3 regions of the Streptomyces sp. NPDC048417 genome follow, and region 2 is predicted to be linked to each of the others. Evidence: predicted binding sites of a transcription regulator. Region 2 holds the regulator's gene; each other region holds the start of a gene.
The links. Region 2 encodes HrcA, which represses chaperone genes, less so after heat shock. Its sites were predicted from a motif close to TTNGCACTCNGNNNNNCNGAGTGCNAA; they were not measured.
Positions count from the first base shown of each region.

Region 1: a site for HrcA is predicted at 2,237-2,263, ahead of groES (co-chaperone GroES). Genes of this name have one in related genera too.
Region 3: a site for HrcA is predicted at 4,560-4,586, ahead of groL (chaperonin GroEL). Genes of this name have one in related genera too.

Region 1 is NZ_JBEZKI010000005.1:80,628-88,301, forward strand. It holds gene AB0D59_RS09485 (class I SAM-dependent methyltransferase) at 1-223, opposite strand, end outside; gene AB0D59_RS09490 (polysaccharide deacetylase family protein) at 314-1,201, shown strand; gene AB0D59_RS09495 (polysaccharide deacetylase family protein) at 1,198-2,001, shown strand; gene groES (co-chaperone GroES) at 2,410-2,718, shown strand; gene groL (chaperonin GroEL) at 2,837-4,462, shown strand; gene AB0D59_RS09510 (ester cyclase) at 4,593-5,300, opposite strand; gene AB0D59_RS09515 (SDR family oxidoreductase) at 5,376-6,149, opposite strand; gene AB0D59_RS09520 (MOSC domain-containing protein) at 6,247-6,915, opposite strand; gene AB0D59_RS09525 (LysR family transcriptional regulator) at 6,995-7,674, shown strand, end outside.
Region 2 is NZ_JBEZKI010000010.1:272,599-280,272, reverse strand. It holds gene hemW (radical SAM family heme chaperone HemW) at 1-994, shown strand, start outside; gene AB0D59_RS18400 (DUF3097 domain-containing protein) at 1,020-1,826, opposite strand; gene AB0D59_RS18395 (MBL fold metallo-hydrolase) at 1,861-2,592, opposite strand; gene hrcA (heat-inducible transcriptional repressor HrcA) at 2,756-3,772, shown strand; gene dnaJ (molecular chaperone DnaJ) at 3,773-4,909, shown strand; gene AB0D59_RS18380 (nitronate monooxygenase) at 5,012-6,103, shown strand; gene AB0D59_RS18375 (16S rRNA (uracil(1498)-N(3))-methyltransferase) at 6,100-6,858, shown strand; gene AB0D59_RS18370 (VOC family protein) at 6,888-7,280, shown strand; gene AB0D59_RS18365 (hypothetical protein) at 7,373-7,674, shown strand, end outside.
Region 3 is NZ_JBEZKI010000003.1:270,119-277,792, forward strand. It holds gene AB0D59_RS06125 (DNRLRE domain-containing protein) at 1-273, shown strand, start outside; gene AB0D59_RS06130 (hypothetical protein) at 411-797, shown strand; gene AB0D59_RS06135 (hypothetical protein) at 797-1,297, shown strand; gene AB0D59_RS06140 (NADH:flavin oxidoreductase) at 1,353-2,480, opposite strand; gene groL (chaperonin GroEL) at 2,773-4,395, opposite strand; gene AB0D59_RS06150 (cold-shock protein) at 4,755-4,961, opposite strand; gene AB0D59_RS06155 (ubiquitin-like small modifier protein 1) at 5,477-5,752, opposite strand; gene thrC (threonine synthase) at 5,799-7,085, opposite strand; SAM riboswitch class I at 7,104-7,266, opposite strand; gene AB0D59_RS06165 (glucosyl-3-phosphoglycerate synthase) at 7,424-7,674, shown strand, end outside.

The DNA of each region.
Region 1 (7,674 bases), on a different contig from region 2:
CGTTCGGCGTGAAGAACATGCGGTCCGCGTCCGCCTCCCCGAACTTCACCGCCGCCCGCTGCCGCAGCCGGGCCTGGGCGAGCGCCGCCGACACCAGCTCGGCGGGGTGCTCGCGGCGCAGCCGGGTGGCCACGGCTAGCTCGTCGGCGGGCGCGGTGCCGCGCACCTCGGCGAGGAGGGCGCGGCCCTCGGGGGAGAGGAGGGGGGCGAGGAGGTCGTTCACCGGGTCATTGTCGGCCAGTCGGTGGATGGTTCGCCTCCGGCGGCGGTGTCGGCGCCGGTTCCGGGGGAGGTCCTGGAAGGATCCGACGCCATGCGAGTAGTCGTACAAAATGACAAAAAAGGGTTGAAGGCGGGTATGGCGGGCCTGCTGGCCGCGGCCGCCCTGATGTCCGGCTGCGCGGGGCCGGACACCGGCTCCACCGCCCGTCCCGCCGCCGGCCAGCAGCCGCACCGGGCCGCGCCCGCCCCCGACTCCCACGCCGCCCTGGTCGCCGCCGCCAGGCGCTGGGGCCTGGACGCGGTCCCCCTGCGGCCCCCGGCCCCGCCGAAGGTGAAGCCGCGCATCACCGCGCGCGACGGCTTCGAGGTGGACGGGCAGGAGGAGGACGACCTGCCCCCGGTCTTCACCACGGTCCCGACCAGGCAGAAGGTCGTCTTCCTCACCATCGACGACGGCTGGAACAAGGACCCGCGGTTCCTCCGCATGATGAACGACCTGCGGATCCCCTACACCGCGTTCCTCAGCAACTACCTGGTCAAGGACGACTACGGCTACTTCCGCACGATGCAGGCCGAGGGCCACACCCTCAACAACCACACCCTGACCCACCCCTATCTGCCGGGCCTGTCCTACCAGGAGCAGAAGGACGAGATCTGCGGCATGCAGGCGATCATGAAGAAGCAGTTCGGCAAGGCGCCGACGGTCTTCCGGCCGCCCTACGGCAACTACAACGGCGACACCCTGCGCGCCGCCAAGACCTGCGGCATCAAGTACGCGCCGATCTGGGACGAGGAGGTGTTCGTCGACCACTGGGAGTACCGCGAGTGGGACCGCGGCCTGCACCCCGGTGACATCGTGCTCACGCACTTCCGGGGCAAGGACGACTGGGACGGCACGATGATCGACGACATGCGCCGCTTTCTGAACAAGGTCACCCGCGAGGGCTATGCGGTGGCGCGCCTGGAGGACTACCTGTGAGCCGGCCGAGGGCGACGGCCGCGCTGCTGACCGCCGCCCTCCTCCTGGCGGGCTGCGCACAGTCCGTCGACCCGATCGAACGGCTGGGCAAGAAGGCGGCCGACCGGGTACGGCCGCACGGCCCGGCCGGCGAACAGCCGTACCGCCACTGGGGCCTGGCCGCCCCCCTGCTCCCGGCGCCCCACCCCCCGCTCCACCCGCTCGCCCTCCACACGAGCCTCCCGCCGGTCGTCGACCACATCCCCACCACCGACAAGGTCGTCTTCCTCACCTACGACGACGGCGCCGAGAAGGACCCCCGGTTCGTGGACATGGTCCGTGAACTGCGGCTCCCGGTCAGCATGTTCCTCACGGACAGCGTGGTCGGCCCCGGCTACGGCCACTTCGCCCGCCTCCAGGAGGTCGGCGCGAGCGTCCAGAACCACACCCTCGACCACCCGGCCATGCCGGGCCTGCCCTACGCCGGCCAGCGCGCCGAGATCTGCGGTCAGCAGGAGAAACTCAGGTCCCGCTTCGGCATCCGCCCCCGCCTCTTCCGCCCGCCCTACGGCACGTACGACCGCACCACCCTGCGCGCGGCGGCCGACTGCGGGGTGACGGCGGTGGTCCTGTGGCGCGCGGCGATGACGGCCGAGGGCATCGCGTACCGCCGCGGTGAGAAGCGGCTGCGCCCCGGCGACATCGTCCTGGTCGGCCCGGACGAGGCCACGGGCCTGACGCTGCGCGAACGCACGACCCGCCTGCTCCGCCGGGTCCAGGAGAACGGCCTGACGGTGGGGCGGCTCGAGGATTACCTGTAGGACCGGCCGGCGCCGCTTCCCCTCCCGTACGGCGTCCGCGTCCCCGGCCCGTCCGGCGTCCGCGTCCCCGGCCCGTCCGGCGTTCGAGTTCCCATCCCGTGCGGCGTTCGAGTTCCCGGCCCGTGCGGCGTTCGGGTGCGAGGCCGAAGCCGAGAGCGGGGGTCCGGGGCGGCGGCCCCAGGGACGGTCACCATGGCCCCGGTCACCGTTTTTTTCGACGCCGCGCCGCAGGCAATTGGCACTCCGCTTGACCGAGTGCTAATCGCGGTCATAGTCTCGGCTCTGGCACTCGGCAGATGAGAGTGCCAACAACGCGACGGGCAGGTCCGGCACCCGCGACGACGGATCCACCTGGTCGCCACCTCAGACAGTTAACCCCGTGAGATCTCCGAAGGGGGAGGTCGGATCGTGACGACCACCAGCTCCAAGGTTGCCATCAAGCCGCTCGAGGACCGCATTGTGGTCCAGCCGCTCGACGCCGAGCAGACCACCGCCTCTGGCCTGGTCATCCCGGACACCGCGAAGGAGAAGCCCCAGGAGGGCGCCGTCCTCGCCGTGGGCCCGGGCCGCTTCGAGAACGGCGAGCGCCTGCCGCTCGACGTCAAGGTCGGCGACATCGTGCTGTACAGCAAGTACGGCGGCACCGAGGTGAAGTACAACGGCGACGAGTACCTCGTCCTCTCGGCTCGCGACGTGCTCGCGATCATCGAGAAGTAGTTCACCCGAAGCACATTCTGCTTTGAGCTGCGCCCCTGGCCCCCGCGACCTTATGAAGCCGGGCGTCGGGGGCGCGGTTCGTTTCACCCACGTTTTCCGAGAGGGCTGAACCGCTCCCATGGCGAAGATCCTGAAGTTCGACGAGGACGCCCGTCGCGCCCTCGAGCGCGGCGTCAACAAGCTTGCCGACACGGTCAAGGTGACGATCGGCCCCAAGGGCCGCAACGTCGTCATCGACAAGAAGTTCGGCGCCCCCACCATCACCAACGACGGTGTCACGATCGCCCGCGAGGTCGAGCTCGACGACCCGTACGAGAACCTCGGCGCCCAGCTGGTGAAGGAGGTGGCGACCAAGACCAACGACATCGCGGGTGACGGTACGACCACCGCCACCGTGCTGGCCCAGGCGCTGGTCCGCGAAGGCCTCAAGAACGTCGCCGCGGGTGCCTCCCCGGCCGCCCTGAAGAAGGGCATCGACGCCGCCGTCGCCGCTGTCTCCGAGGAGCTGCTCTCCTCCGCCCGTCCGATCGACGACAAGGCCGACATCGCCGCCGTCGCCGCGCTGTCCGCCCAGGACCAGCAGGTCGGCGAGCTCATCGCCGAGGCGATGGACAAGGTCGGCAAGGACGGTGTCATCACCGTCGAGGAGTCCAACACCTTCGGTCTGGAGCTGGACTTCACCGAGGGCATGGCCTTCGACAAGGGCTACCTGTCGCCGTACTTCGTGACGGACCAGGAGCGCATGGAGGCCGTCCTGGAGGACCCCTACATCCTCATCAACCAGGGCAAGGTCTCCTCCATCGCGGACCTGCTCCCGCTGCTCGAGAAGATCATCCAGGGCAACGCCTCCCGCCCGCTGCTGATCATCGCCGAGGACGTCGAGGGCGAGGCGCTCTCCACCCTCGTCGTCAACAAGATCCGCGGCACCTTCAACGCGGTCGCGGTCAAGGCCCCCGGCTTCGGCGACCGTCGCAAGGCGATGCTGGAGGACCTGGCGATCCTCACCGGCGCCACGGTCATCTCCGAGGAGGTCGGCCTCAAGCTCGACCAGGTCGGCCTGGACGTGCTGGGCTCCGCCCGCCGTGTCACGGTCACCAAGGACGACACCACGGTCGTCGACGGCGCCGGTGACTCCGGTGCCGTCACCGGCCGCGTCGCCCAGATCAAGGCCGAGATCGAGAACACGGACTCCGACTGGGACCGCGAGAAGCTCCAGGAGCGCCTCGCGAAGCTGGCCGGCGGCGTGTGCGTGATCAAGGTCGGCGCCGCCACCGAGGTGGAGCTGAAGGAGAAGAAGCACCGTCTGGAGGACGCCATCTCCGCGACCCGCGCCGCGGTCGAGGAGGGCATCGTCTCCGGTGGTGGCTCCGCGCTCGTCCACGCCGCGAAGGTGCTGGAGGGCGGCCTGGGCAAGACCGGCGACGAGGCCACCGGTGTCGCCGTGGTCCGCCGCGCGGTCGTCGAGCCGCTGCGCTGGATCGCCGAGAACGCCGGCCTGGAGGGCTACGTCATCACCTCCAAGGTCGCCGAGCTGGAGAAGGGCCAGGGCTTCAACGCCGCCACCGGCGAGTACGGCGACCTGGTCAAGGCCGGCGTCATCGACCCGGTCAAGGTCACCCGCTCCGCCCTGGAGAACGCCGCCTCCATCGCCTCCCTCCTCCTGACGACCGAGACCCTGGTCGTCGAGAAGAAGGAAGAGGAGGAGCCGGCGGCCGGCGGTCACTCCCACGGCCACTCCCACTGAGGCAACGCCCCAGTAGCCGAAGAAGCCCCCGTCCCCGGTCGTCCGCCGGGAACGGGGGCTTCGCCCCTCGCGGGTACTTCCTACTGTCGTACCACTTCGCCGGTCGTACTACTGCGCGGCCGCTGTCGCTTCAGTTCTCCAGCACGTCCAGCGCCCCGAGGCGGTCCATCAGGCCGAGCCGGTCGTATTGCAACCAGCCCTCGGCCATCTTCCCGTCGGCGTCGAAGCGGTGGATCGTCGTCCCGGCCATGGTGACCTGCCGGCCGGTGTTCGGCACCCCCATGAACGCCGCCTTCTGCACACCCGTCCAGAGCCACCTGGTGCACACCCGGTCGCCCTGGGCGATCTGGTCCTCGACGAGGAACGAGAAGTCGAAGGCCTCCCGCCACATCTCCAGCTTGCGCCGCATCGCGTCCATGCCGATGGTGTCCTGGCCCTCGACCGGCTCGTGGTCGTGGTAGTCCTCGGTGATCAGGCCGTCCAGCGGAACCAACGGGCCGGGCGCCGCGATCGTCTCGAAGAACCGCCGCGCGGTGTCGGCGTACCACCGCTCATCGCGGACCACGTCCAGATCCGTGAACGTCGGCATCCCGTCGCAGAGCGCCAGGATCTCGTTGAGGACCTGGTCGGACTCCGGCCGGTTCGAGTTCCGCATCGCCTCCTCGTACGACGGGAACTCCACGATCTCGACGACGTGCGACGCGTCGGAGCGGTCCTTGCCGACCACCGCGTGCGTCGCCGTCCGCTTCCCCTTGGCCTGTGTGACCCACCTGTCCATCAGCCGGTCCATCTCGGCCGGCCGGCTGGTCCTGCACTCGATGAGCTGTACGAACGTCATGCCGCCGCCTCCGGCCCCCCTGGGTCCGGTACCGTCACGCCAATTTTCCCACCGGGGGAAGCGGCACCGCAGCCGTCACTGCGGCCCGTACTTGCGTCCCGTCTTCGAGGTGATCCCGCCCAGCAGCCCGCGCGGGGCCACCTTCGCCAGGCCGGTCAGCACCTTGTACCGCGGGTCCGGGATCGACAGCGTCTTGCCGCGCGCGAGGTCGGCGAGCGCCGCCTCGACCAGCTTGTCGGCGTCCAGCCACATCCAGTCCGGGATGTTGTCCGTGCCCATCCCGGCCCGCTGATGGAACTCGGTGCGCACGAAACCGGGCGCCAGCGCCATCAGACGGACGCCGGTCCCCGCCAGATCGCGCGCCGCGCCCTGGGTGAACTGCACGACCCACGCCTTCGACGCGCCGTAGGTGCCCCGGGGCACGAAGGCCGCCACCGAGGCCACGTTGACGACACCGCCGCGCCCACGCTCCCGCATCGCCTCGGCCGCCGCCGACGTCAGCCGCAGCACCGCCTCGCAGTGCACCTTGAGCATCTTCAGCTCGTCGGCCATCGAGACGTCCAGATAGCGGCCCTTGTTGCCGAAGCCGGCGTTGTTGATCAGCAGGTCGACCGGGCTCCGGCGGTCCCCGAGGCGGGCGGCGACCGACTCGATGCCGGTGTCCTCGGCGAGGTCGGCGGTGAGCACCTCCGCCTCGATGCCGTGCCGGTCGTGCAGCTCGGTCGCCTGTTCGCGCAGCCGTTTGGTGTCCCGCGCCACCAGGACCAGGTTGTGCCCGTCCGCCGCCAGCCGCCGCGCGAACGCGGCACCGATCCCCGCGGTCGATCCCGTAATCAGAGCCGTTGTCATGGCCCAAGGGTAGTTACCCGGACTGACGGCGTCCGCTGCGCGCACCAGCTCTCCCGATGGGTGAAGCGCCGGTGAACGGCTCGCGGGTGACGGCCGTTCAGTCCTGCCGCGCCGCCACGTACTTCCGGGCCAGTGCCAGCGCCTCCGGGTGCAGCGCATCGCCCGCCGCGAGCAACCGGGGCAGCAGTTCCCGCTCGGTGGTGGTCGCACGGAACTCCATCGCCGCCGTCACCCCGTGGGCCGGCCGGTGCACGATCTCGATCGGATCGGCGGCCCGGATCTCACCCGGTTCGATCACCCGGAGGTAGGCACCGGACGCACCCTTCCGCGTGAACCTCTTCACCCATCCCCGCTCGCCCAGATGGCCCTGAAAAGTACGGCACGGGATGCGCCCGGAGGTGACCTCCAGTACGACCCAGGAGCCGATCCGCCAGCGCTCGCCGATCAGCGCATCCGACACGATCAGCCCGTTTGTCGTGAGGTTCTCACCGAAACAGCCGTTCGGCAGCGGCCGGCCGAGCTCCTTCTCCCAGTCGTCGAGGTCCTCGCGCGCGTACGCGTACACCGCCTGGTCGTCGCCGCCGTGGTGGCGCAGCTCGCACACCGTGTCCCCGGCCAGTCCGCTGCCCGCGATCCCCTTAGGGCCGGGCGCCTGCACCCGCACCGGGCCGTCCGCGGGCCGCTTGTCGATGCCGGTCACGCCGTCCTTGTGGTCCGTGTGGGGCGACGGCGTCGGGATTCCGAGGTTCACCGAGAGAAGCTCCATGGTCCGACGGTACGGGACCGTCCTCAAAGCGTCGACGCATTATTGGGCGTGCTGCCCAAGCCCGCCTTATGCTCGGGGGGTGATAGAGGCCCGCCATCTCCGCGTCCTGCGCGCCGTCGCCACCACCGGTTCCTTCTCGGCGGCGGGGCGCGAACTGGGCTGCACCCAGCCCGCCGTAAGCCAGCAGATGAAGGCCCTGGAGACCTCCGTCGGCACCCCGCTGCTGGTGCGCAACGGCCGCGAGATGCGCCTGACCCAGGCCGGTGAGGCTCTCGTGCGGCACGCCTCCGGGATCCTCGCCGGGCTCACCGCCGCCGAGGAGGAGGTCGCCGCGATCGCCGGCCTGCGCGCCGGCCGGGTCCGCCTGGTCTCCTTCCCGAGCGGCAGCTCCACCCTGGTCCCGACGGCACTGGCCGCCCTGCGCGCGGCCCACCCCGGCACCCGTGTCTCCCTGGAGGAGGCCGAGCCGCCGAAGTCCGTGGAACTGCTGCGCGCGGGCGACTGCGACATCGCGCTGGCCTTCCGCTACGAGGGTGCGGCGGGCGCCGAGGAGTGGGACGACCTGGTGGTACGGCCGCTGCTGACGGACCGGCTGGTCGGCCTGGTGCCCGAACGGCACCGGCTCGCGCACGCGGCGTCGGTCGCCCTCGGGGAACTCGCCGACGAACCCTGGATCGCGGGCTGCCCGCGCTGCCGGGGGCAGCTCGTCCAGGCGTGCGAGAACGCGGGCTTCACGCCCCGCATCGACTTCGCCACCGA
Region 2 (7,674 bases):
CCGCAAGGTTCTCGGCGACGACCCGCGCGAGGTCCGCACGGTGTTCGTGGGCGGCGGTACGCCGACGCTGCTGGCCGCCGGCGACCTGGTACGGATGCTGGGCGCGATCCGCGACGAGTTCGGGCTGGCCGCCGACGCGGAGGTCACGACGGAGGCGAACCCGGAGTCCGTCGACCCCGCGTATCTGACGGCCCTGCGCGAGGGCGGCTTCAACCGGGTCTCCTTCGGCATGCAGAGCGCACGGCAGCACGTGCTGCGCGTCCTGGACCGCACGCACACCCCGGGGCGCCCCGAGGCGTGTGTCGCGGAGGCCCGCGCGGCCGGCTTCGAGCACGTCAACCTGGATCTGATCTACGGCACGCCGGGCGAGTCCGACGACGACTGGCGGGCCTCGCTGGACGCGGCGCTCGGAGCCGGCCCCGACCATGTGTCGGCGTACGCGCTGATCGTCGAGGAGGGCACCCAGCTGGCCCGCCGGATCCGCCGGGGCGAGGTCCCGATGACCGACGACGACGTGCACGCGGACCGCTATCTGATCGCCGAGGAGATGCTGTCCGCGGCGGGCTTCGACTGGTACGAGGTGTCCAACTGGGCCACCTCGCGGGACGCCCGCTGCCTGCACAACGAGCTGTACTGGCGGGGCGCCGACTGGTGGGGCGCGGGACCGGGCGCGCACGCGCACGTGGGCGGCGTGCGCTGGTGGAACGTCAAGCACCCGGGGGCGTACGCGGCGGCGCTGGCGTCGGGACGCTCGCCGGGGGCCGGGCGGGAGGTCCTCACGGACGAGGACCGCCGGGTGGAGCGGATCCTGCTGGAGCTGCGGCTGCGGGAGGGAGTGCCGCTGACGCTGCTGAAGGAGCAGGGGCTGGCGGCCGCGCGGCGGGCGCTGGGGGAGGGGCTGCTGGAGAGGGGCCCGTACGAGGACGGGCGGGCCGTGCTGACGCTGCGGGGGCGGTTGCTGGCGGACGCGGTGGTCAGGGACCTGGTGGACTGAGGGAGCCGGGGGCGGGGGCGCCCGGCTACGGGGCCGTGACGAAGTCGATCAGTTCCTCCACCCGGCCCAGCAGCTCCGGTTCGAGGTCCTTGTAGGAGCCCACCCGGGCCAGGATCGCCTGCCACACCGCGCCCGTGTTGTCCGAGGGCCAGCCCAGGGCGCGGCACACGCCCGTCTTCCAGTCCTGGCCGTGCGGGACGCGCGGCCAGGACTCGATGCCCACGGCGGCGGGCTTCACCGCCTCCCAGATGTCGATGTACGGGTGGCCGACCACCAGGGCGTGTGCGCTGGTGACCGACTGGGCGATGCGCCACTCCTTGGTGCCGGGGAGCAGGTGGTCCACCAGGACACCGAGACGTGCGTCCGGGCCGGGTGCGAATTCGGCCACGATCGACGGGAGGTCGTCCACGCCCCCCAGGTACTCCACGACCACGCCCTCGACGCGCAGGTCGTCGCCCCAGACCTTCTCGACCAGCTCCGCGTCGTGGCGGCCCTCGACGTAGATGCGGCCCGCGCGGGCCACGCGCGCGCGTGCGCCGGGCACGGCGACCGAGCCGGAGGCGGTACGGGCGGGGCGTGCGGGGGTGGCCGACGTGGGGCGTACGAGGGTGACCGCCCGGCCCTCCAGGAGGAAGCCCCGCGGCTCCAGCGGGAAGACGCGGTGTTTGCCGAAGCGGTCCTCCAGCGTCACCGTGCCCGCCTCGCAGCGGATCACCGCGCCGCAGAATCCGGTGCCGGGTTCCTCGACGACCAGGCCGGGTTCGGCGGCCACCTCCGGGGCCGGTTTCGGCTTCTTCCACGGCGGGGTCAGGTCGGCGGAGTACTGGCGCATTCGGATGACGATAGGAGAAGTGGCGGCGGCGTGGTCACGACACGCCGAAGCGGGCGGCCAGGGCGTCGCGTTGCCGTCGTACGAACGCCGCGTCCACCACCGCTCCGTGACCGGGCACGTACCGGGCGTTCTCGCCGCCGAGGGACAGCAGGCGGTCCAGGGCGGCCGGCCAGTGGGACGGTACGGCGTCGGGGCCGGCCTGGGGGTCGCCGGACTCCTCCACCAGGTCGCCGCAGAACACCACCGGCCGGTCGCCGGGGACGCCGGGGACGAGGACCGCGAGGTCGTGGGAGGTGTGGCCGGGGCCCACGTCGGCGAGCAGGGCCCGGCGGCCGTCGCCGAGGTCGAGGGCCCACTCGCCGGAGACCGGACGGCGGGGCGGGGGCAGCGCGTCGGCCGCCTCCTCGGCCTCGGGGGCCGGGAGGCCGCCTCGGATCGCGTCCAGGAGGAGCGCCTCGCGGCCGTGCGCGAGGACGGCCTCCGCGCCCGCCGCCGCGTGCACGTCCGCGCCCGCGAACGCCGGGGTGCCGAAGACGTGGTCGAAGTGGGGGTGGGTGAGCGCGAGATGGGTCACACGGCGCCCGGCCAGGCGCTGTGCCTCCGTACGCAACCGCGCGCCCTCGGCCAGGCTCGACCCGGCGTCCACCATCAGGACCGGGCCGGCCCCGAGGACCAGCCCGGCCGTGCAGTCCCACCCCGGCAGCCGGCACCGGCCGACCCCCTCGGCCACCCGCTCCCAGCCCAGCTCTTCCCAAGTCACCGTCATACCGCGACGCTAGCCGCAGAACGCCCCGGGTCCTCACCGACCTTGCCCAGTCGGTACCCGGCGGCCGTACACTGGGCGGGGGATGCTGGCACTCGGGATCGCAGAGTGCCAGGCGAATGACCCGAAAGGCCGCGGGGACGACTTTCTGGAGGTGTGGCGCTGGATGCTGAGTGAACGCAGGCTTCAGGTATTGCGCGCCATCGTCCAGGACTATGTCGGCACCGAGGAGCCGGTGGGTTCGAAGGCGCTGACCGAGCGGCACAACCTCGGGGTCTCCCCGGCGACCGTGCGCAACGACATGGCCGCCCTGGAGGACGAGGGGTTCATCGCCCAGCCGCACACCAGCGCCGGGCGGATCCCCACCGACAAGGGCTACCGGCTGTTCGTCGACAAGCTGGCCGGCGTCAAGCCGATGAGCGCGCCCGAGCGGCGGGCCATCCAGAACTTCCTCGACGGCGCCGTCGACCTCGACGACGTGGTGGCGCGGACGGTGCGGCTGCTGGCGCAGCTGACGCGGCAGGTCGCGGTCGTGCAGTACCCGTCGCTGACACGGTCCACCGTGCGGCACGTGGAGCTGCTCGCGCTCGCGCCGGCCCGGCTGATGCTGGTGCTGATCACCGACACCGGGCGGGTCGAGCAGCGGATGGTCGACTGCCCGGCGCCCTTCGGGGAGTCGTCGCTGGCGGATCTGCGGGCACGGCTCAACAGCCGGGTCGCCGGTCGCCGGTTCTCGGACGTGCCCCGGCTGGTGGAGGACCTGCCGGACGCCTTCGAGGCCGAGGACCGCGGTACGGTCTCGGCGGTGCTCTCCACCCTGCTGGAGACGCTCGTCGAGGAGAACGAGGAGCGGTTGATGATCGGCGGCACCGCCAATCTCACCCGCTTCGGACATGACTTTCCCCTCATGATCCGGCCCGTCCTGGAGGCCCTGGAGGAGCATGTCGTCCTCCTCAAGCTCATGGGCGAGGCGGGGGATTCGGGCATGACCGTACGCATCGGTCACGAGAACGCCTACGAGGGACTCAACTCCACGTCCGTGGTGTCGGTCGGCTACGGTTCGGGCGGCGAGGCACTCGCCAAGCTCGGCGTGGTCGGACCGACCCGCATGGATTACCCGGGAACGATGGGAGCGGTACGAGCGGTGGCACGGTACGTCGGACAGATCCTGGCGGAGTCGTAAGTGGCCACGGACTACTACGCCGTTCTCGGCGTGCGCCGCGACGCGTCGCAGGAAGAGATCAAGAAGGCCTTCCGTCGGCTCGCGCGCGAGCTGCACCCGGACGTCAACCCGGATCCGAAGACCCAGGAGCGGTTCAAGGAGATCAACGCCGCCTACGAGGTGCTCTCCGACCCGCAGAAGAAGCAGGTCTACGACCTCGGAGGCGACCCGCTCTCGCAGAGCGGCGGCGCGGGCGCGGGCGGCTTCGGGGCCGGTGGCTTCGGGAACTTCTCGGACATCATGGACGCGTTCTTCGGTACCGCGTCGCAGCGTGGGCCGAGGTCCAGGACCCGGCGCGGCCAGGACGCGATGATCCGGATCGAGGTCGAGCTGGACGAGGCGGCCTTCGGTACGACCAAGGACATCCAGGTCGACACGGCGATCGTCTGCAACACCTGCAACGGTGAGGGCGCGGCGCCGGGCACCTCCGCCCAGACGTGTGACATGTGCCGGGGCCGTGGTGAGGTCTCGCAGGTGACGCGGTCCTTCCTGGGCCAGGTCATGACCTCGCGGCCGTGTCCGCAGTGCCAGGGCTTCGGTACGGTCGTGCCGACGCCGTGTCCCGAGTGCGCCGGTGACGGGCGGGTGCGGTCGCGGCGGACGCTGACCGTGAAGATCCCGGCCGGTGTCGACAACGGCACCCGGATCCAGCTCGCCGGCGAGGGCGAGGTCGGGCCCGGCGGCGGTCCCGCCGGTGACCTGTACGTCGAGATCCACGAGCTGCCGCACTCCACGTTCCAGCGGCGCGGCGACGATCTGCACTGCACGGTGACCATCCCGATGACGGCGGCCTCGCTCGGTACGAAGGTGCCGCTGGAGACGCTGGACGGGATGGAGGAGGTCGACATCCGGCCGGGTACGCAGTCCGGGCAGTCGATCCCGCTGCACGGGCGCGGTGTCACGCATCTGCGCGGAGGCGGGCGCGGTGATCTCATTGTCCATGTCGAGGTGATGACCCCCACCAAGCTCGACCCCGAGCAGGAGCGGCTGCTGCGCGAGCTGGCGAAGCTGCGCGGCGAGGAACGGCCGACGGGGCAGTTCCAGCCCGGTCAGCAGGGTCTGTTCAGCCGGCTGAAGGACGCGTTCAACGGGCGTTGACCCGTCAGGCGGGGCACCGCCCCTTCGGCCCGGACATATCTGGCATGTGCCAGAGGGACGGCCCGATTCGGTCTTGTTCGGAGGACGTGACAACATGCCGTCATGTCCTCCGCACTGACCGATCTCTTTCCCCTTCCGATCGTGCAGGCCCCCATGGCGGGCGGGGTCTCCGTGCCGCAGCTCGCCGCCGCCGTGTCCGAGGCGGGCGGGCTGGGGTTCCTGGCCGCCGGGTACAAGACCGCCGACGGGATGTACCAGGAGATCAAGCAGCTGCGGAGGCTGACCGGCCGTCCCTTCGGTGTGAACCTGTTCATGCCGCAGACGGAGTACGCCGAGGCCGGGGCCGTGGAGGTCTACGCCCATCAGCTGGCCGGTGAGGCCGCCTGGTACAAGACCGAGCTCGGCGATCCCGACAGCGGCCGGGACGACGGGTACGAGGCCAAGCTGGCCGTGCTGCTCGACAACCCGGTGGCCGCGGCCTCGTTCCACTTCGGCGTCCCCGGCCGGGACGTCCTCGGCTCCCTCCGCCGGGCGGGAACCTTCACCCTCGTCACCGCGACCACCGCCGAGGAGGCCCTCGCCGTCGAGCGGGCCGGTGCGGACGCGGTGATCGCCCAGGGCGTGGAGGCCGGCGGTCACCAGGGCACCCACCGGGACGTGCAGGACAACGAGGGGGCCGGGATCGGTCTGCTGTCGCTGGTCGCCCAGATACGGGAGACGGTGGGCATTCCCGTCGTCGCCGCCGGTGGCATCATGCGCGGCAGCCAGATCGCCGCCGTGCTGGCCGCGGGGGCGAGCGCCGCCCAGCTGGGTACGGCCTTCCTCGCCACCCCCGAGTCCGGCGCCACCGACCTCCACAAGCGGGCGCTGACCGACCCGCTGTTCATCCGGACCGAACTGACCCGGGCGTTCTCCGGGCGGCCCGCCCGGGGTCTGGTCAACCGCTTCATGCGCGAGCACGGCCCGTACGCGCCCGCCGCCTACCCGGAGGTCCACCACCTCACCTCCCCGCTGCGCAAGGCCGCCGCCAAGGCCGGGGACACGCAGGGCATGGCCCTGTGGGCGGGGCAGGGCCACCGGCTGGCCCGCCCGCTGCCCGCCGGGCAGCTGGTGGAGACCCTCGCGACGGAACTCGCCGCCGCGTCGACAGCGTTGTCGGGCAAGGCCGAAGGGTACGAGGGGGACGGGCGATGACCGCCCCGGTGTTCGTGCTCGACCCGCTCGTGGTGCCCGACTTCTCCGGCGGCGAGGTCGTCCTGGACGGGCCCGAGGGACGGCACGCCGTCTCCGTGAAGCGGCTGCGGCCCGGCGAGGACGTCATCCTCACCGACGGGCGCGGACGCTGGACGGAGGGCGTCGTACGGGCCGCCGAGGGCAAGGACCGGCTGGTGGTGACCGGCCTGGAGAGCGTCGTCGAGGAGCCCGGGCCGAGCCCCCGCGTCACCGTCGTCCAGGCCCTCCCCAAGGGGGACCGCGGCGAGGTCGCCGTGGAGACCATGACCGAGGTCGGCGTCGACGCGATCGTGCCCTGGCAGGCCGCCCGCTGCATCACCCAGTGGAAGGGCGACCGGGGCCTGAAGTCCCTCGCGAAGTGGCGGGCCACCGCCCGCGAGGCCGGCAAGCAGTCCCGCCGGGTGCGCTTCCCGGAGATCGCGGACGTGGCGACCACCAAGCAGGTCGCCGCACTGCTCGCCGGAGCCGACCTGGCCGCCGTGCTCCACTCCGACTTCGAGCACCGCAGCGACCCGCTCGCCGAGGCCCGGCTGCCCGCCGAGGGCGAGATCGTGCTGGTCGTCGGGCCCGAAGGGGGCGTCGCCCGGGACGAGCTGGCGCTCTTCGAGGAGGCGGGTGCGAAGGCGTACACCCTGGGGCCTACCGTGATGCGCACATCGACCGCCGGCACCGCCGCCGCGGCCCTGCTGCTGGGCCGCACCGGCCGGTGGTCCTGACCCGTACGACACCTCAAGGGGAACGCGCCGTGGAACTCGCCCAAGTCCGGCTCCTGGTCTCCGACTTCGCCGCCTGCTACCGCTTCTACGCCGAGGTGCTCGGGCTGAAGCCGCAGTCGGGGGCGAGCGAGGGACCGTACGAGAAGTTCAGCCCGCACGCCGGGTCGGCGGGGATAGCCCTGCAGGACCGGGCCATGATGGCCGAGGTGCTGGGCGAGTTGGGGGACACCGCGACCGGGCACCGTTCGCTGGTGGTGCTGCGCGTCGACGACCTGGACGCCTACTGCGAGCAGATCGCCGCCCGGGGCGCGGTCCTGGTGCACGGGCCGACGCCGATGACGGAACGCATGCGCGTCGCCCATCTCAAGGACCCGGAGGGCAACCTGGTGGAACTCCAGGAGTGGCTGCTGCTGCGCACCTGAGGAGCCGTCGACCGCCAGGGGGACCACTCCGAACACGTGAGTGGCCGTATGCCCCCTACCGTCACGGAGAGGACGGTGGCAGGCTGCCCTCCATGGGGGCATTGAGGCCGATTTGGCGCCGACCGCGCGGGACGCGCCGGTCGCGCGTGACCAGGGCGGCGGCCGTGGCGGGGCTCGCGGTGGTCGCCGTGGGGGGTGTGGTGGGCTGCCGGCCGACCGACCTGAACTCCGCGACCGTCGCGTACACCACCGACCGGACCGCCACCGCCGAGCTGAAACGGCAGCACGTCGACGTGAGCTGGCTCACCTGCACCGGCGACTACAGCTCGTCGGCACCGAGGACGCCCTCGGCATCCGAGACCAGCGTCGTCTCCGTGGACTGCCGGGGCCGGAC
Region 3 (7,674 bases), on a different contig from region 2:
CTGGACGGCCAGTCCTGGTGGAGCACCACGGTGCACATCGCCAAGTGCGCGAAGGCCCTGGTGGAGACGATCGGACCGTGGTTCTTCCCATGGGCCCGGCTCGTGAAGCTCAAGAAGGACATCCGCGAACTTGGCGGCATCTATCAGTTCGCCAAGCTGCTCGTGCAGACGACCAGCTGGCGTGTCCTGCGCAAGTACCTGGCTGGTCACGGTCTTCGGCTCCTGTTCACGATCGTGGGTATCTCGGACATCCAGGACAACTGTCACTTCTAACCGACACTGACCGATCCGGCGCCCGTACCCGCCAGGCCGCTCCCGACAGCGGCCGAGCGGGTGCGGGCGCCCTGGCGGACGACTGCCGGTCGCTCACGCATAGAGTCGATCCGGCGCACGAACTGTGGAGGTACGGCATGGCGTTCACGTTCTTCGTGTCGCTGTCCCTGATCGTCGGCAGGGGCTTCTACCTGTCCCGGCAGATCAAAGTCGCGGCACCACTGCTCGACGAACGGACGCCGGCGGGACGCGCCCTGGTGGGCCGGCTGCGGCGGCTTCCGTATTCCTGGAACCACGCTCTCGCGGGCGGCGCCTTCACCGCTCTGGGATGGCTTCTCCTCGACCGCACGACGGATTCGGTACTGGACTTCGCGACCGCCCTGTCCGAGGTGTGCGTAGGAGCCCTTGCCTACGATGCCGGGGTCTATCTCTTCCGGCGCAGATTCCGTACGGCAACGCTCCTGCGGACGGGCATGTACACGGCGCTCGCCGCACTCGCCTTCGCCGAAGGCGCCTGGCACTGATGACCGGCCTGGCCAAGCAGTTGCACGTCTCGCTCCTGGTCACCCTCGGGGTGACGGTCTTCGGCCTGGTGCACGACGTCCTGGACGCCCTGTGGTCGGGGAACCTTCTGGGCGCCCTGGGCGCCTGGGCCGGAGTGACGGCCATTCTCTGCGTTGTGGTGGCCGTGGCGCACACCGCGATCTACGTCGCCGCGCATTCGGGGCGGCCCGAGGGGAGCGAGGCGCGCGGGGTCCGGGCCGGGCTGCTGATCCTGCTCGTACTCGACGCCGTCCTCGCTCAGCCCCTGTGGGCCCGGACTGCCGACGCCTCGGGGACCCCGTTCCGGACGGCGTGTGCCCTGGTGGCCCTGATCCCCCCGCTCACCGCCCTCGTGTCATGGGTCTGGGCGAGACGGCGGGAGCGGGGGCCGGACATCGCCCGGAACAGCGCCCTGTTCTTCGGTGTCGTGGCCGTGCCGCTGCAAGGAGTGGCCGCGCTGGTCCTTCTCGCGGTGGCCTGAGACGCGCGAACGGCCGGGACGTGATCGTCCCGGCCGTTCGTCGTACCGGCCCGGCTCAGCTCAGCGTCTGCAGCGCCGCCGCGTCGTACGACTTCAGCTCCTGCGTGCGGCCGGCCAGCACCTTCGCCGCCCACTCCGGGTCCTGGAGGATGGCGCGGCCGACGGCGACCATGTCGTACTCCTCGCGCTCCAGGCTGTCGAGGAGGTCCTCGATGCCCCGGACCGGGGAGCCCTCGCCCGCGAAGCCCTTGATGAAGTCGCCGTCGAGGCCGACCGAGCCGACGGTGATGGTCTGCTTTCCGGTGAGCTTCTTGGTCCAGCCGGCCAGGTTCAGGTCGGACCCCTCGAACTCGGGGAGCCAGTAGCGCCGGGTGGAGGCGTGGAAGACGTCGACACCGGCCGCCGCCAGCGGGGTGAGGATCGCCTCCAGCTCCTCCGGGGTCTCGGCGAGACGGGCGTCGTAGTTGTCCGACTTCCACTGCGAGTAGCGGAAGATCACCGGGAACTCCGGGGAGACCGCCGCGCGTACGGCGGCCACGATCTCGGCGGCGAACGTGGTGCGAGCGACCGGGTCGCCGCCGTAGGCGTCGGTACGGCGGTTGGTGCCCGCCCACAGGAACTGGTCGAGGAGGTAGCCGTGGGCGCCGTGCAGCTCGACCCCGTCGAAGCCGATGCGCTCGGCGGCGGCCGCGGCCTCGGCGAAGGCGCCGATGACGTCGTCCAGGTCCTGGCGGGTCATCGCCTTGCCCTCGCCCTCGGTGCCGTCCAGGCGGATGCCGGAGGGGCCGACGGCGGGGGCGTCCGCGAACGGCGGCTGGCCCTGCTTGCGCACCATGCCGATGTGCCACAGCTGCGGGACGATCGTGCCGCCGGCCGCGTGCACCCCCTCGGCGACCTTCGCCCAGCCCGCCAGCTGCTCCTCGCCGTGGAACCGCGGGATGCGGCTGCTCTGCCCGGCCGAGTCGTGGCCGACGTACGTCCCCTCGGTGACGATCAGACCGACACCGGCGGCGGCCCGGCGGGCGTAGTACGAGACCACGTCCTCGCCGGGGATGCCGCCGGGGCTGAACTGGCGGGTCATCGGCGCCATCACGATCCGGTTGGGGACCGTGAGCCCGTTCAGGGCGATGGGACGGGAGAGGATCTCGGCCGCGCGGGAGGCGGGGGGCGTGGTGACGGTCACGTGGGGGGCTCCTGGTGAATCGGTCGTGTCGTATACCCGACGGTATGTGCACACGCATCGAGTGCACATACGTGCACAACGACCTGCCCGGACGTACCCATTCCCGCTCTCGCACGGACGCCGTGTGACCCCGGACACGGACCCAGACCGGTTCACGGGACGGATGCCCCGGCCACACGGGCGGCGCCCTGCGCCACACCGGCCCGTGGACCGGCGGAAACGCCCGAGGGCGGCACCCCCTGCCGTGGCAGGGGGTGCCGCCCTCGGAAAAGGACGAGCCGATCCGGATGGATCAGAAGTCCATGTCACCGCCCGGCATGCCGCCCGGAGCGGCCGCCGCGGCCTTCTCCGGCTTGTCGGCGATGACGGCCTCGGTGGTGAGGAACAGCGCGGCGATGGAGGCGGCGTTCTGCAGGGCAGAGCGCGTCACCTTCGCCGGGTCGATGATGCCCTCGGCGATCATGTCGACGTACTCGCCGGTCGCGGCGTTCAGGCCGTGGCCGACCTGAAGGTTGCGCACCTTCTCGACGACGACGCCACCCTCGAGACCACCGTTGACGGCGATCTGCTTGAGCGGGGCCTCCAGGGCGAGCTTCACGGCGTTGGCGCCGGTCGCCTCGTCACCTTCGAGCTCCAGCTTCTCGAACACCTGGGAGGCCTGGAGCAGGGCCACGCCACCACCGGCGACGATGCCCTCCTCGACGGCCGCCTTCGCGTTGCGAACGGCGTCCTCGATGCGGTGCTTGCGCTCCTTGAGCTCGACCTCGGTCGCGGCACCGGCCTTGATGACGGCGACGCCACCGGCGAGCTTGGCCAGGCGCTCCTGGAGCTTCTCGCGGTCGTAGTCCGAGTCGGACTGCTCGATCTCGGCGCGGATCTGGTTGACCCGGCCCTGGACCTGCTCGGTGGAGCCGGCGCCGTCGACGATGGTGGTCTCGTCCTTGGTGATGACCACCTTGCGGGCGCGGCCCAGCAGGTCGAGGGTCGTGTTCTCCAGCTTGAGACCGACCTCCTCGGAGATGACCTCGCCGCCGGTGAGGATGGCGATGTCGTTCAGCATCGCCTTGCGGCGGTCGCCGAAGCCCGGGGCCTTGACGGCGACGGACTTGAAGGTGCCGCGGATCTTGTTGACGACCAGGGTCGACAGGGCCTCGCCCTCGACGTCCTCGGCGATGATCAGCAGCGGCTTGCCCGACTGCATGACCTTCTCCAGGAGCGGGAGCAGGTCCTTGACGGAGCCGATCTTCGAGTTGGCGATCAGGATGTACGGGTCGTCCAGGGACGCCTCCATACGCTCCATGTCGGTGGCGAAGTACGCCGAGATGTAGCCCTTGTCGAAGCGCATACCCTCGGTGAGCTCCAGCTCCAGACCGAAGGTCTGGGACTCCTCGACGGTGATGACGCCTTCCTTGCCGACCTTGTCCATGGCCTCGGCGATGAGCTCGCCGATCTGGGTGTCGGCGGCGGAGATGGAGGCCGTGGAGGCGATCTGCTCCTTGGTCTCGACGTCCTTCGCCTGCTCGAGGAGGGCACCGGAGACGGCCTCGACGGCCTTCTCGATACCGCGCTTCAGGGCCATCGGGTTGGCGCCGGCGGCGACGTTGCGCAGGCCTTCCTTGACCAGGGCCTGGGCGAGCACGGTCGCGGTGGTCGTTCCGTCACCGGCGACGTCGTCCGTCTTCTTGGCGACTTCCTTGACCAGCTCGGCGCCGATCTTCTCGTACGGGTCCTCGAGCTCGATCTCCTTGGCGATGGACACACCATCGTTGGTGATCGTGGGGGCGCCCCACTTCTTCTCGAGGACGACGTTGCGGCCCTTGGGGCCCAGCGTCACCTTCACGGCGTCCGCGAGCTGGTTCATGCCGCGCTCGAGGCCGCGCCGCGCCTCCTCGTCGAACGCGATGATCTTGGCCATGTGAAGTGGTCCCTCCAGGACTGGGGGTGAGTCTTCAAGGACCGCGCCCGCGCCCGCGACGGACGGCTCGCCGACCCGTGGGTTCCTTGCCCCACCCGGTCTGCGGGCCTCACCGACCCGGTCCATCTTTGTCACTCTCACCTTCAGAGTGCTAACGCCAATGATTAGCACTCGCCCATGCCGAGTGCAAGCGCCTCCCGAGGACTGGGTCGCGCCCCGGCCCCGTACCGGGCCGCACCCGCGGGGCACGCCGGCCCGCTCGCCCCGGGCATGCCAAAGGGCTCGTAACCCATGACTCCCCATGGGATACGAGCCCTCCGACAAAGAAAGAAGAACGACGCTGTCAGTCGGCGCGTGCTTCAGCCGGTCGCGAGCCGGACCATGTCCGCCTGCGGCCCCTTCTGGCCCTGCGAGATCTCGAAATCGACCCGCTGACCTTCCTCCAGGGTGCGGTAGCCGTCCATCTGAATCGCACTGTAGTGGACGAAAACATCCGCACCACCGTCGACCGCGATGAAGCCGTACCCCTTCTCCGCGTTGAACCACTTGACGGTGCCCTGAGCCATGCCTAACTCCCCTATTACTGGCCCTTGCACAGATCCACACTTCGCGGATCCGGGTCAGACCTCACCCCCCACAGGTTTGGGGGCGTGCGCCGGAACGCGTCGACCGCGGCTGAATGTATCTGTCCAACTGCCGTCTGCAACAGGTCAATCGGACGAGAATTCTGGACGGGAAGGGTCCGGAATGTAGCAAGAATTCGGCCGAATTCAGGGCAAGTCGGGCCCCATAAAAGCCGCAAAAGCCGCATATAACCCGCACACTTTGGCTACTTCTTGTCGGGTCTGCGGTATCGAATACGGGGCTCCCGACCTGGAGATCGGGACCGCGTTCCCCAACTGTACCGCGCTCAACCACACAGAATTGCCCCCTCCGCTTCTCGCACGGAGGGGGCACTGCATCCATTAGCGGCTCCGCCGCGGGGATGAACACTCGGTGATGGGTATTACCGAAGGTAATGTTCGGTCATACGGGCATCACGACAGCCAGGTCAGCAGGGTCGCCGGGGCGGTCGGCGGGGTCAGCCGCCGGCGACGGCCGGGATGATGGAGACGCCGGCGCCGTCCGGGGTGGCCGTCTCCAGACCCTGCTCGAACCGCACATCGTCATCATTGACGTACACATTCACGAACCGGCGCAGCTTGCCCTCGTCGTCGAGAACACGGCCGGCGATCCCGGTGTGGTTCTTCTCCAGATCGGAGATGACATCGCCGAGGGTGGCCCCTTCGGCACTGACTTCGGCCTGACCACCGGTGTAGGTGCGCAGGATGGTGGGGATGCGAACGGTGACGCTCACGTTTAAACCTCCGGTTAGAGCAACGCCCTGGTTTTCTGTGGCTGACTTAGGCGAGCCCGGCCTCACGGAACGAATCGAGAGTGGGCCGAATAGTCGCCGTAAGCCCGGTCCCCGCCACGGCGTCCAGTGTCTTCAGTCCATCACCCGTGTTGAGCACGACAACCGACTTCGTCGGATCGATCAGCCCATTCTCGATGAGCTTCCTGGTGACTCCGACCGTCACCCCGCCGGCGGTCTCCGCGAAGATTCCCTCGGTCCGCGCGAGCAGCTTGATCGCGTCGACGACCTGCTCGTCGGTCACGTCCTCCACCGCACCGCCGGTACGGCGCGCGATGTCCAGGACGTACGGCCCGTCGGCCGGGTTGCCGATGGCGAGGGACTTGGCGATGGTGTTCGGCTTCTGCGGCCGCACCACGTCGTGGCCCGCCTTGTAGGCCACCGACACCGGCGAGCACCCCTCGGCCTGCGCACCGAAGATCTTGTACGGCTTGTCCTCGACGAGCCCGAGCTTGATCAGCTCCTGCAGCCCCTTGTCGATCTTCGTGAGCTGCGAGCCGGAGGCGATCGGGACGACCAGCTGGTCGGGGATCCGCCAGCCGAGCTGCTCGCAGATCTCGTACGCCAGGGTCTTGGACCCCTCCGCGTAGTACGGCCGCAGGTTGACGTTGACGAAGCCCCAGCCCTCGCCGGCCGAGTCACCGATCAGCTCGGAGCAGAAGCGGTTCACGTCGTCGTAGTTGCCCTCGATGCCGACGAGCTCGCCGCCGTAGATCGCGGCCATGACGATCTTGCCCTGCTCCAGGTCGTGCGGGATGAACACGCAGGAGCGGAAGCCGGCCCGGGCGGCGGCGGCACCGACCGCGCCGGCGAGGTTGCCGGTGGAGGAGCAGGAGAGCGTGGTGTAGCCGAAGGCGCGCGCGGCCTCGACGGCCTGGGCGACGACCCGGTCCTTGAAGGAGTGCGTCGGGTTGCCGGAGTCGTCCTTGACGTACAGGCCGCCGGTGACGCCCAGCTCCTTCGCCAGGTTGTCGGCCTGGACGAGCTTGGTCCAGCCCGGGTTGATGTTCGGCTTGGTCGCCACGTCCGCGGGGACGGGCAGCAGCGGCGCGTAGCGCCAGATGTTCGCGGGACCCGCTTCGATCCGCTTCCGCAGCTCCTCGGTGTCGTAGGCCGAGAAGTCATACGCGATTTCGAGCGGGCCGAAACACTCCTCGCAGGCGAACACGGGGCCGAGCGGCACGCGGTGGCCGCACTCGCGGCAGCTCAGGGCGGCGGCGGGACCGAGGTCGACGGTCGTGGAGTCGGTGGTGGTCGCAGAAGTCTGCACAGCCATGTGAGGCGAGGCCCTTTCTCCTCATCTTCCTCACGACGCATCTCGCCGTGAGACGGATTTGGCACCTTCCCTAGCCGGGAGCCTCGCGAGCGATCGACAGTGATCAGCGATCCACGAGTAACCGACTGGAGGGTTGCCGGGGCTTCATCGGGCCGTATCCCTCTGCCCCTCTGGATGAGCGGTATGCGGTTGTCAACGGCCGGTGACCCCAGGACATGCGATGGTCATCGGCGTTGTTCAAGACTGTAACCGAAGGCCAGGACAGTTGAGATAGTCGTCCGAACCGCGAGATGGATCACACCTCGCAGTGTGATCGTGACAGTGAGGAGCCGCTGACTGTGCTGGAAGAAGTCGAGCGCTGGCTGGCCACCCGCTCCTGGTCCATGAACGATCGCCCCCTGCACCGGATACTCGCCGCCAAGCAGCGCACCGGGCAGTCCGTCTCCGTCGTGCTGCCCGCGCTCAACGAGGAGGAGACGGTCGGCGACATCGTCGCGATCATCCGTCACGACCTCATACGGCAGGTGCCGCTCGTCGACGAGATCGTGGTCGTCGACTCCGGTTCCACCGACCGTACGGCGGCGGTGGC